2 regions of the Halomonas halophila genome follow, and region 2 is predicted to be linked to the other one. Evidence: predicted binding sites of a transcription regulator. Region 2 holds the regulator's gene; the other holds the start of a gene.
What was found. Region 2 encodes FNR, which switches genes on or off when oxygen is low (the NO sensors DNR and NnrR bind a similar motif). Its sites were predicted from a motif close to TTGATNTANATCAA; they were not measured.

Region 1 (5,703 bases), 850 kb from region 2:
GGCGTGTCCACCGACACCCACTTCACCCACAAGGCCTGGCACGACAGCTCCGAGACCATCGGCAAGCTCCAGTACCCGATGCTGGCCGACCCGACCCACGTCGTGTCGCGCAACTTCGAGGTACTGATCGAGGAAGCCGGCATCGCCGACCGTGGCACCTTCGTCGTCGATCCGGACGGCAAGATCCAGATCATCGAGCTGAACGCCGGCAACATCGGCCGTAACGCCGAAGAGCTGCTGCGCAAGGTCAAGGCCGCCCAGTACGTTCGCGCCAACCCCAACGAGGTCTGCCCGGCCAAGTGGGAAGAAGGCGAAGAGACCCTGGCGCCGTCCCTGGACCTGGTCGGCAAGATCTAAGGACACGCCGATTTATTGCTGCGCTCGATATCCTGACCGCCGGCGGTGCTCGCTCTCCTCATGTAGCGAGCTACACTCCGGGAGCTGTGCTCCGGCGGCGGCCAGTCTCTCATCGCTCGCGACATAAATCTGCGCATCCTTTATTGGATCGCTGACCGGCGGGATTTTCCCGCTCCCCGTTACCCCGCCGAGGCGCTGCGCCTCGATCGCCCAACCAGTCGCGCAAGCGAGATCGGGACGACGTCCCGGCGGGGCCCGATTCCGGTTTTTCCTGACACGCTCCCGGGCGCGAGGCTTCGCGACCCGCACGGGGAAGTCGTGTCTGCGAGTCACATATCATCAAGGATTGCCGCCGTTATGTTGGACGACTCTCTGAAGCAACAGCTGAAAGCCTACCTCGGCAAGGTCACGCAACCCTTTGAGCTGGTCGCCACCCTGGATGACGGCGCCAAGTCCAAGGAACTGCACGCTCTTCTCGAGCAGATCGCGGGCCTTTCCGACAAGATCACCCTGTCCACCGAGGGCAGCGACCGGCGCGTGCCGTCCTTCGCCCTGCACCGCGACGGCGAGCCCACTGGGGTAGTGTTCGCCGGCATTCCCATGGGTCACGAGTTCACCTCCCTGGTGCTGGCCCTGCTGCAGGTGGGCGGCCATCCGCCCAAGGCCAGCGACGAGGTCATCGAGCAGATCCGCTCCCTCGACGCCGACCTGCACTTCGAGACCTACTTCTCGCTGTCGTGCCAGAACTGCCCGGACGTGGTCCAGGCGCTGAACCTGATGGCGATCCTCAACCCGCGCATCTCCCACGACGCCATCGACGGCGCCCTGTTCCAGGACGAGGTCGAGGCCCGCGAGGTGATGTCGGTGCCGAGCGTGTTCCTCAACGGCGAGACCTTCGATCAGGGCCGCATGAGCCTGGAACAGATCCTGGCCAAGGTCGACACCGGCGCCGTCGAGCGCGAGGCCGCCAAGCTCAGCGAGAAGCCCGCCTTCGATACGCTGATGATCGGCGGCGGCCCGGCCGGCGCCGCGGCGGCCGTCTATGCGGCGCGCAAGGGCATTCGCACCGGCGTGGCCGCCGAGCGCTTCGGCGGCCAGGTGCTGGACACCCTGTCGATCGAGAACCTGATCTCGGTGCCCCACACCGAGGGCCCCAAGCTGGCCGCGGCGCTGGAGGAGCACGTCAAGGAATACGACGTCGACATCATGAACCTGCAGCGCGCCGTCGAGCTGGTCCCGGGCGAGCCGGGCGGCGAGCACGAGGTGCGCTTCGCCTCCGGCGCCAGCCTCCGGAGCAAGACCCTGGTGCTGGCCACCGGCGCCCGCTGGCGCGAGATGAACGTGCCGGGCGAGGCCGAGTACCGCAACAAGGGCGTGGCCTACTGCCCGCACTGCGACGGCCCGCTGTTCAAGGGCAAGCGCGTGGCGGTGATCGGCGGCGGCAACTCCGGCGTCGAGGCGGCCATCGACCTGGCCGGCATCGTCGGCGAGGTCACGCTGATCGAGTTCATGGACGAACTGCGCGCCGACGAGGTGCTGCAGAAGAAGCTCGCCAGCCTGCCCAACGTCGAAGTGATCAAGGGCGCGCGCACCACCGAGGTCAACGGCGACGGCAACCGCGTCACCGGCCTGACCTACGAGGAGCGCGCCTCCGGGGAACTGCGCGAGCTGGCCCTCGAGGGCGTCTTCGTGCAGATCGGTCTGGTGCCCAACACCGAGTGGCTGAAGGACTCGCCCATCGAACTCTCCGAGCGCGGCGAGATCGTGGTCGACGAGCGCGGCATGACCTCGGTGCCCGGCATCTTCGCCGCCGGCGACGTCACCACCGTGCCCTACAAGCAGATCGTCATCGCCATGGGCGAGGGCTCCAAGGCCGCCCTGGGCGCCTTCGATCACCTGATCCGCAGCTGATCGCCCCGCGGTTCATGCGGGACGCCCTCGCCGCTTTGCGGCGGGGGCGTCCTGCGTTGGGCGGGAAAATAACGGCGAGGGCTCACCCCGCGCGGCAGAGCGTCTCCATGCGGGCCAGCGCGGCGTCGGCGCCGTCCAGGCTGAAGACCAGGAACCAGTGGTCGTCCTCGGCGCGATGGAGGCGCAGGCGCAGCGTCTCGCCGCCGCGCATCTCGTCGAGCACCTCGTCGGTGTCGGGCAGCACCAGGCGCGCGTAGAAGCCGCTGTTGCCGCGCTCGGTGATGAACTCGGCCCGGCCCTGGTGGACCCAGCCCTCATCGATCAGCAGGTCCACCGGTACCCGGTTGACGGTGCCGGTCTCGGCCTGGACCTCGTCGAGCTCGACGCGCAGCTCGAGCCAGGGGCGATCGCAGGCGTCCGGCGTGGCGTTGACGCTGAACACGCTGTCGCTATAGCTGTGCTGCTCGATGGCGCGCACGTGGCGTTCGTTCCCCAGCCGCAGCACCAGCGAGTGCCAGTCGCCGTGGGCTCGGGCGTCGTCGACGTTGTAGCTGCCGGCCAGCGCCGGGGTGGCGAGGGTCATGCCCATCAGCGCGCTTAGCGAGAGAGGCATCAGGCAAGAGAGGAAGGGGCGTGAGGAGAACATGCGGGCATCCATGACCGTGGCGTCGGGAGACTAGCACGCGGTGTCGAAGCTGTCGGCCTTACGAGGCCTGTGAGGCGTCCTCGATATTCAGCAGCTGGACCAGCTCGGCGCGCTGCTGGCCCAGCAGGTCGGCGAGGGTGTAGCGGTCGAGCACCGACAGGAAGGCCGCCAGGGCCTCGCCGAGGATCGGCTTCAGCCGGCAAGCGGGGGTGATGGTGCAGGCGTTGCCGTCGCGGAAGCATTCCACCAGGCTGAGGTCGGGCTCGGTGTCGCGCACCAGCCCGCCCAGCGAGATCTCGGCGGGCGCCCGCTTCAGCCGCAGGCCGCCGTGCTTGCCGCGGGTGGCGGTCAGGTAGCCGAGCCGATTGAGCTCCTGCACCACCTTCATCAGATGGTTGCGCGAGATGGCGAAGCGCTCGGCGATCTCCGAGATGGTCGCGCGCTCCTCGTCCTGCCCCTTCACGGCCAGATAGATCAGCACGCGTAGCGAGTAGTCGGTGAATCGGGTCAGGCGCATGGGGTCTCCGGACGCGGCGGGAAGCGGTCTTCATTCTATCACGGCGAGGGCGGGCTCCCGGCACGTCGCGTCGCCGCGGCGTTTCGCCGCGATCGGCGGCGGTGAATTGACCGGCATCAAGCCGGCGCCGGGTGGTACCCGTGGGGCCGCGGGCGGGCTGGCATAATATGGGCAGCGTTCATGGAGGTCCGATCATGCCCCAGCCACAGCCGTTCATCCGCCCCCTCGTCGAGAAGTACGACCGCCCCGGGCCGCGCTATACCTCCTATCCCACGGCGCCGCAGTTCCATGCCGCCTTCGCCGAGGACGATTATCGGGCCCAGGCCGCCCAGAGCCATCGCGTCGCCGCGCCCAAGCCGCTGTCGGCCTACGTGCACGTCCCCTTCTGCGAAAGCCTCTGCTATTACTGCGCTTGCCACAAGATCGTCACCCATCGCCGCGAGCGGGCGGCCGAGTATCTCGCCCTGCTGAAGCGCGAGATCGGTCTCCAGGCCGAACTCTTCGATAGTGAGCGCACGCTTGCCCAGCTGCACCTGGGTGGCGGCACGCCGACCTATCTGAACACTGCCCAGCTCGGTGAGCTGATGGAGGCCCTGGCGGCGGGCTTTCGCTTCGCGCCCCCCGAGGCCCGGGAGTTTTCCCTGGAGGTCGACCCGCGTACCGTCACCCCGTCGCAGCTGCATGAGCTGCGTGCGCTGGGCTTCAATCGCCTGAGCTTCGGCGTTCAGGACTTCGACCCCGAGGTGCAGGCGGCGGTCAACCGCGTCCAGGGCGAGGCCGAGGTGGCCGCCTTGATGACGGCCGCCCGGGACGCCGGCTTCCACTCGGTGAGCGTCGATCTGATCTACGGCCTGCCACGCCAGACCGTGGCCAGCTTCGCGGCCACCCTGGACAAGATCGTCGCCCTGCGGCCGGATCGCATCGCCACCTACAGCTATGCCCATCTGCCCGAGCGCTTCAAGGCCCAGCGGCTGATCCGCGACGAGGACATGCCGCCGCCCGAGCGCAAGCTCGAGCTACTGGAGCTGACCATCCATCGCCTGACCGACGCCGGCTACGTCTACATCGGCATGGACCACTTCGCGCTGCCCGACGACGAACTGGTCCGGGCCCAGCGCGAAGGTACCCTGCAGCGCAACTTCCAGGGCTACTCCACCCACGCCGACTGCGATCTGATCGGGCTTGGCGTCAGCGCCATCGGCGAGGTCGGAGACGGCTACAGCCAGAACGTCAAGGAGATCGCCGCCTATCGCGAGCGCCTCGAGGCCGGGCGGCTGCCGGTGCTGCGCGGCTACCGGCTCGACGACGAGGATCGCCTGCGCCGCGACGTCATCCACGCCCTGATGTGCCATGGTCGCGTGGACGTCGATGCCATCGAGGCGCGTCACGGCATCGACTTCGCCGGCCACTTCGACGATGCCCTGAAGGCCCTGGCGCCGATGCGTGACGATGGCCTGATCACGCTGGGCGAGCGCCGCCTCGAGGTGCGCCCGGCCGGCCGTCTGATGTTGCGCAACCTGGCCATGGTCTTCGATGCCTACCTGGACGGCGACAAGGTGCGCTACTCCCGGACCGTCTAGGCGTGGTCCCAGGGGAGCGTGATCGCCCTGTCACCCCGGTACGAGTTTCCTGCCGTCTGCCAGGCAGCCGTTTGCCTGATTCCCTCGTCGCGATAATCAGCGGCCCTTCCGATGGTGAAGCCTGCGTTCTGTGACGATGCTTAGCTTGCGTGTAACAAAATGTTGTATGGCGTTATGTCGCGTCGACGGCGAGGGCCGGCGGCGGGGGAGGGCGAGATGCAAGGGTTCAAGTTGGCTGCCCTGGTCGTCGCCGTGGGCTGTCTGTCAGCCGCCGGCGTACAGGCGCAGTCGGGAGTCGAGGGTTCCGGGGGCAGCACGCTCTCGGAAGACGAGATGGCGAGGGTCGCCAACGATCAACTGACCGAGCCGGCCGGGTCGGGGAGCCTGACCGATGCCGAGATTGACGCGTTGCTCGAGGACCTGCCGGCGCCGGCCGCCGGGGGCGGCGGTGGTGGCTGCGGCGGTGGGCTGCTGGACGGATGCGACGGCACCTTCCTGCCCCTGATTGCCGCCGTGCCGAGCGAGGAGGTCATTCCCGCGCCGACTGTGCCCACCACGCCCACTGGCGCACCCACCACACCAACGAATGGTAACGATGGCGGCGGCGATGGCGGTAATGGTGGCGGGGGTGACGGCGGCGGTAATGGCGGCGGCGGTGACGGCGGCGGTAATGGTGGCGGCGGCGGCGGTGG
Region 2 (5,703 bases):
CTCGATGCCCGAGTCCCTGAGGCGCGACAGCTGCCTGATGGTGATGGGCAGCGAGGGGCGCGGCGAGCAGATGCTCAAGACCGACCAGGACAACGGCCTGATCCTCGACGACGACCTGGCGTGGCCGGACTGCATGGAGCGCATGGCCGAGTTCACCGAGACCCTGGTCTCGCTCGGCTACCCGCGCTGCCCCGGCAACATCATGGTCTCCAACCCGGACTGGGTGGGCACCGAGCGCCAGTGGAAGGCGCGCATCGCGCGCTGGGTCGAGGCCCGCGACGGCGACAGCCTGATGAAGCTGGCGATCATGCTCGACGCTCATGCGGTGGCCGGCAATCCGGCACTGCTCGAGCGGGTGAGGGAGACGCTGTTCGAGGCGGCCTCCCGTGACGAGCTGCTGCTCTCCTACTTCGCCCGGCCGGTGATGCGCTTCTCCACGCCGCTGACCCTGTTCGGCTCGCTGAAGAAGCCCCAGCACGGCATCGACATCAAGAAGGGCGGCATCTTTCCCATCGTGCATGGCGTGCGGGTCATGGCGCTGGAGCGCGGCATCCTCGCCACCGGCACCCTGGATCGCCTCGATGCCCTGGCCGCCGACGGGCGGCTCGAGGAGCGCTTCGCCGAAGACCTGGGGGAGGCGCTGTCGCTGTTCACCCAGCTGCGCCTCGAGCAGCAGCTGGCGCGGCTGGAGGGCGACGGCGGCGACGAGAGCGGCGAGCCAGACCGGGTCGTGGTCCAGTCGCTGTCGTCGCTGGAGCGTGACCTGCTGCGCGAGGCGCTGCACATCGTCAAGGACTTCAAGCAGCGGATTTCCCATCGTTATCACCTCGAATACACCTGAGGTGGCCGGCCGCCGCCTCTCGACACGACAAGGACATCGACATGCTCAAGACCCTGCGCCGCCTGGTCGACCGCCACCGCCACGCCCATGGCCAGTATGGCTGGCTGTTCCGCCCCTATACGGGGGAGGAGCTGGTGGCGCTGGCCGTGCAGTCGACCGGCGGCGACGTGCGCAGCGCCGAGCCGCTGGCGATCGCCGCGGTGCGCCTGCGCGGCGATCGGGTGCTGACCAGCGAGTCGCTGGAGCTGCGGCTGACGCGCCCGGAAGGCGTGGACGCCGAGGTGCTGCGGCGTCACGGCCTGCGCGGCATCGATCTCGACGACGGCGTGACGCTCGACCAGGCCCTGGCGCGGCTGCTCGACTTCGTCGGCAATCGCCCGCTGGTCGGCTGGCGGCTGGATCGCGACCTGGCGTTGCTGAACCGCCCGCTGCGCGCCCGATTCGGCTTCGACCTGCCCAATGCCGGCATCGACCTGGTCCAGCGTTACCAGCGTTACCATCATCATTCGCGGCTCGAGGTGGCACCGGCCTTCGAGCGGGTCGCCGCGCAGCTCGAGGTGCCGCTGATGGGGCGCCACAGCGTGCTGGGCACCGCCGTGACCACGGCCCTGATGCACCTGCGGCTGGACCGCGACGCGCTGCTCGAGCGCCGCAGCGGCTGAACGCGCGCCACGTCGCCAGCCTGGCGGCAGGGTGGTAGGATAGGCGCCCTTTCCCTTTCCCCGATTGCCCTGGCAGCGCCCCGACCATGCAAGATGCCGTGACCTTCGATCCCCGTCCCGCCGATGAGGCCGCTTCGGCCGAGCCGTCGACCCTGTCCGCCGAGGCGCCCGACGCCAAGGCCAAGCGCGAGTTCAACAAGCTGCAGAAGCGTCTGCGGCGCCAGGTCGGCAACGCCATCATCGACTTCGACATGATCCGCGAGGGCGACAAGGTGATGGTGTGCCTGTCCGGCGGCAAGGACAGCTACACCATGCTGGAGATCCTGCGGAATCTGCAGCGCAACGCGCCGGTGAACTTCTCGCTGGTGGTGGTGAACCTCGACCAGAAGCAGCCCGGCTTCCCCGAGCATGTGCTGCCCGAGTACCTGGACGGGCTCGGCGTCGATTACCATATCCTCGAGCGCGACACCTACTCGGTGGTCAAGGAGAAGACCCCGGAAGGCAAGACCACCTGCGCGCTGTGCTCGCGGCTGCGCCGCGGCTCCCTCTATGGCTATGCCGAGGAGATCGGTGCCACCAAGATCGCGCTCGGTCATCATCGCGAGGACATCCTCGAGACGCTGTTCCTCAACATGTTCTTCGGCGGCAGCCTCAAGTCGATGCCGCCCAAGCTGCTCTCCGACGACGGCAAGAACATCGTCATCCGCCCGCTGGCCTACTGCCGCGAGGCCGACATTGCCGAGTTCTCGGAGCGCATGGCCTTCCCGATCATCCCCTGCAACCTGTGCGGCTCGCAGCCGAACCTGCAGCGTCAGGTGGTCAAGGAGATGCTCGCCGAGTGGGAGGCCAAGCATCCCGGCCGTCTGGAAAGCATGTTCAAGGCGGTCACCAACGTCGCCCCCTCGCAGCTGGCCGACCGCGAGCTGTTCGACTTCGCCGGGCTGGAGGACAAGCAGGCGAAGATGCAGGCCGACCGCATCGATCTGCATAACGAGTGAGTAGCGCCTAGCGGCAAGCGCCCGGCTGCTCAGTAACGGGCGGCAGATGTCGAGGAAGCCAATGAGAAACCCACGGGACGTCGAGTCCTGTGGGTTTCTTCGTTGACGTCAGGAATGGCCATGACATCATCCTGCCGCGCTTGGCGCTTGGCGCTTGGCGCTTGGCGCTTGGCGCTTGGCGCTTGGCGCTTGGCGCTTGGCGCTTGGCGCTTGGCGCTTGGCGCTTGGCGCTTGGCGCTTGGCGCTTGGCGCTTGGCGCTTGGCGCTTGGCGCTTGGCGCTTGGCGCTTGGCGCTTGGCGCTGTCAGCGGCAGCCCTCTTCCTCGGCCAGCTCGGCCAGGGCGTCCAGGTCGAGGATGTTCACCTCGCGGCCGGAGACGGCCACCAGGCCCTGCTGCTGGAAGCGGCCCAGGATGCGGCTGACGGTTTCCACGGCCAGCCCCAGGTAGTTGCCGATGTCGGCCCGGGACATGGAGAGCCGGAAGCTGTAGGCGGAGTAGCCGCGGCGCCGGAAGCGGTCGGAGAGGCTGGCGAAGAAGGTGGCCAGCCGCTGGTCGGCGGTCTTGCGCGACAGCAGGCGCATCATGCGGCGGTCGTCGCGCATTTCCTTGCTCATGCTGCGGTAGAGCTGGGCGCGCAGCTCCGGCAGGCTTTCCGACAGGGCATCCAGGCGATCGAAGGGGATCTCGCACACGGTGGTGGTCTCGAGCGCGATGACCGAGCCGGGATAGGTCGACTCGTCGATGCCGTCCAGCCCCACCAGTTCGCTGGGCAGATAGAAGTTGGTCAGCTGATCCATGCCGCCGCCTTCGCTGGTGATCTGCTTGAGGCTGCCGGAGCGAACCGCATAGACGCTGGTGAAGGGGCTGCCCTGACGGAAAAGCGACTCGCCCTTCTTGAGCGGCGGACGGCGGCGGATGATGGCATCGAACTGATCGATGTCCTCGAGTTCGAGGGCCAGGGGCAGGCACAGGGAACTCAGGCTGCAGGTCCGGCAGCGGGTCTCGTGCAGCAGTGAGCGGCGCCTGCCGGCTGCGATATCGGGCATGCTGTCCTCCTTGATCGGGGCTTGCCTTCCCCATTATGGCGGATAGCACCCGCCCGGGCATAGCATCCCTTAGCCGTGTCCCGCGCCCGAACGGCGGCAGCGCGACCAGTGCCCCGATGCGGTGGCCAGTCGCCCCTCATCCAGCGCCGCGGCATAGTCCTCGGCCGAGCCGGCGTTGCAGGCCACGGCGTCGGGCAGCCGCGAGATGGCACCGGGGCCAAGCCCCAGCCGGTCGCGGGCCTGCTCGCGTCGCGTCTGCGCCCGGGCGTCCTCCAGCGCGGCGCCGTGGCGGGCGTAGAACCCGCCTCCCAGCGACCGATAGCCGTTTCCGGCCAGGCGGTCCTCGATCCGAGCCAGCAGTGTCGCCGGCAGCGTCGACTCGCCTTCCTGCCAGGCGGGGTCCGGGCGCAGCGAGAGGCGTGGCGGCGTCATGGCCATCAGCGTGGCGAGCGCCGCGGCGGCCTCCTGCTCGGGCGTCGCCGGCGGCACGATCAGCACCAGGTTCAGCGAGTGCCAGCCCATGCGGACGCTCTCGTCGAGCAGCGGCTCGATGCGTGACTGCAGCCGCGTCAGGGCTTCCGGGCGGTCGGCCCTCGGCAGGCGCATGACCAGCTTCAGGCGGTTGAAGCCCAGTGCCTCCAGATGGCGCAGGGTGAGAAGATCCGTGGCACGGGGATCGAGTTCGACGGTGAAGTCGCGCCAATGTCCCGATTCGAAGGGAAAGCGCGAGGCCAGCCGATCGACCAGCCCGCTCATCCGCGACAGGCTCAGCCAGGGGGGCAGGCTGCCGCCCCAGTGCAGGGCCTCGAGCCGTCGATCGGGGGCGAGGCAGCGTCGCACCAGCACCATCTCGCGATCCAGTCGGGCCAGGTCGACTTCGAACGGGTCCATGCCCTTGGTGTGATCGACGCGCGCGTCGCCATCGTGGCGCAGCGGCAGGCGCAGATGCAGCGACAGGGGACGGGCGTCGGCGTTGCTGGCGGCCAGCGCCGCGGCGTAGTCGTCGGCGCCGAAGTCGGAAGGAGCGGTGACGGGCATGGCAGGATTCCGGGAGTGCATGCCATCAGGCTAGCGGTCGCGGAAGCGGGCGGTGTTGCGCTGGGTCAAGCGCGACGGCGAAAGCGGTTCAGTGCTGCCCGGCGTGGCCGGCCTCGTGGGGCATCGCGCCCGGCCACAGCCCCCACAGCTGCCACAGGGCGAAGCCGATGATCGTCAGTGCCGCCAGGGTGCGGGTGGCCGGGTGGCGGATCAGGCCGCCCAGCCGACGCGCGGCCAGGCCGGTGGCCAGCAGCGCCGGCAGGGTGCCGAGTCCGAAGGCGCCCATCAGCGCCGCGCCGCGCAGCGGATCGGCGCTGGCCAGGCTCCAGGTCAGCATCGAGTAGACCAGTCCGCAGGGCAGCCAGCCCCAGACGGCGCCCAGGGCCATCGCCTGGGGCACCGTCACGACCGGCATCAGTCGCCGTCCGAGGGGCTCCAGGCGGCGCCACAGGCGCTTGCCGAGGGCCTCCAGCCTCAACAGCCCCTTCCACCAGTCGGCGATGTAGAGCGCCATCAGGATCAGCATCGTCGCGGCCAGCACCTGCAGCGCCAGGCGCACCCCGGGGGCCAGCCCGACCAGGGTGCCGAGCCCGGCGGCCAGGGCGCCCGCGAGCACGTAGCTGGCGATGCGCCCCAGGTTGTAGCCCAGCAGCAGGCCGCCGAGCCGGACCGGATGGCGCAGGCTGGGCGGCACGGCGAAACTCAGGGCGCTCATGATGCCGCCGCACATGCCGATGCAGTGGGCGCCGCCGAGCAGGCCGAAGACGAAGGCCGCGGCCAGCGGTGGCAGGTCGAGTCCGGTGGGGTTCATCGGGCGTCCTTGTCGCTGTCCTTGTCCCGGGTTCGGTCACGGTCGTGGGCGGCGTTCGGCTCGCCCGCATCGTGCGCTGGGCCTGGCCCTTGCGGCGGGTCGTCATCGTCGAACAGGATGCGATGCGCCGGGCCTTCCAGGTCCTCGAACTGGTCGTGGCGCACGGCCCAGAAGAAGGCCCAGACGGCCAGGCCGAGCAGGATCAGCGACAGCGGTATCAGCAGGTAGAGAATGCTCATGATGCCTCCCGGGCGAGGGTATTCTCGGCGCGCCGCTGGCGGGCCAGCCTCAGGGCATTGGCGACCA

Region 1: hemN (oxygen-independent coproporphyrinogen III oxidase) is a predicted target of FNR. The motif match lies at 3,538-3,551, and genes of this name have one in related genera.

Annotation. Positions count from the first base shown of each region.
Region 1 is NZ_CP129121.1:140,478-146,180, forward strand. It holds gene ahpC (alkyl hydroperoxide reductase subunit C) at 1-357, shown strand, start outside; gene ahpF (alkyl hydroperoxide reductase subunit F) at 715-2,268, shown strand; gene QWG60_RS00630 (invasion associated locus B family protein) at 2,351-2,914, opposite strand; gene QWG60_RS00635 (Rrf2 family transcriptional regulator) at 2,973-3,431, opposite strand; gene hemN (oxygen-independent coproporphyrinogen III oxidase) at 3,626-5,011, shown strand; gene QWG60_RS00645 (hypothetical protein) at 5,345-5,703, shown strand, end outside.
Region 2 is NZ_CP129121.1:2,850,736-2,856,438, reverse strand. It holds gene QWG60_RS13470 (putative nucleotidyltransferase substrate binding domain-containing protein) at 1-841, shown strand, start outside; gene QWG60_RS13465 (3'-5' exonuclease family protein) at 883-1,503, shown strand; gene ttcA (tRNA 2-thiocytidine(32) synthetase TtcA) at 1,590-2,501, shown strand; gene fnr (fumarate/nitrate reduction transcriptional regulator Fnr) at 2,805-3,548, opposite strand; gene QWG60_RS13450 (oxygen-independent coproporphyrinogen III oxidase) at 3,618-4,586, opposite strand; gene QWG60_RS13445 (sulfite exporter TauE/SafE family protein) at 4,675-5,397, opposite strand; gene ccoS (cbb3-type cytochrome oxidase assembly protein CcoS) at 5,394-5,636, opposite strand; gene QWG60_RS13435 (heavy metal translocating P-type ATPase) at 5,633-5,703, opposite strand, start outside.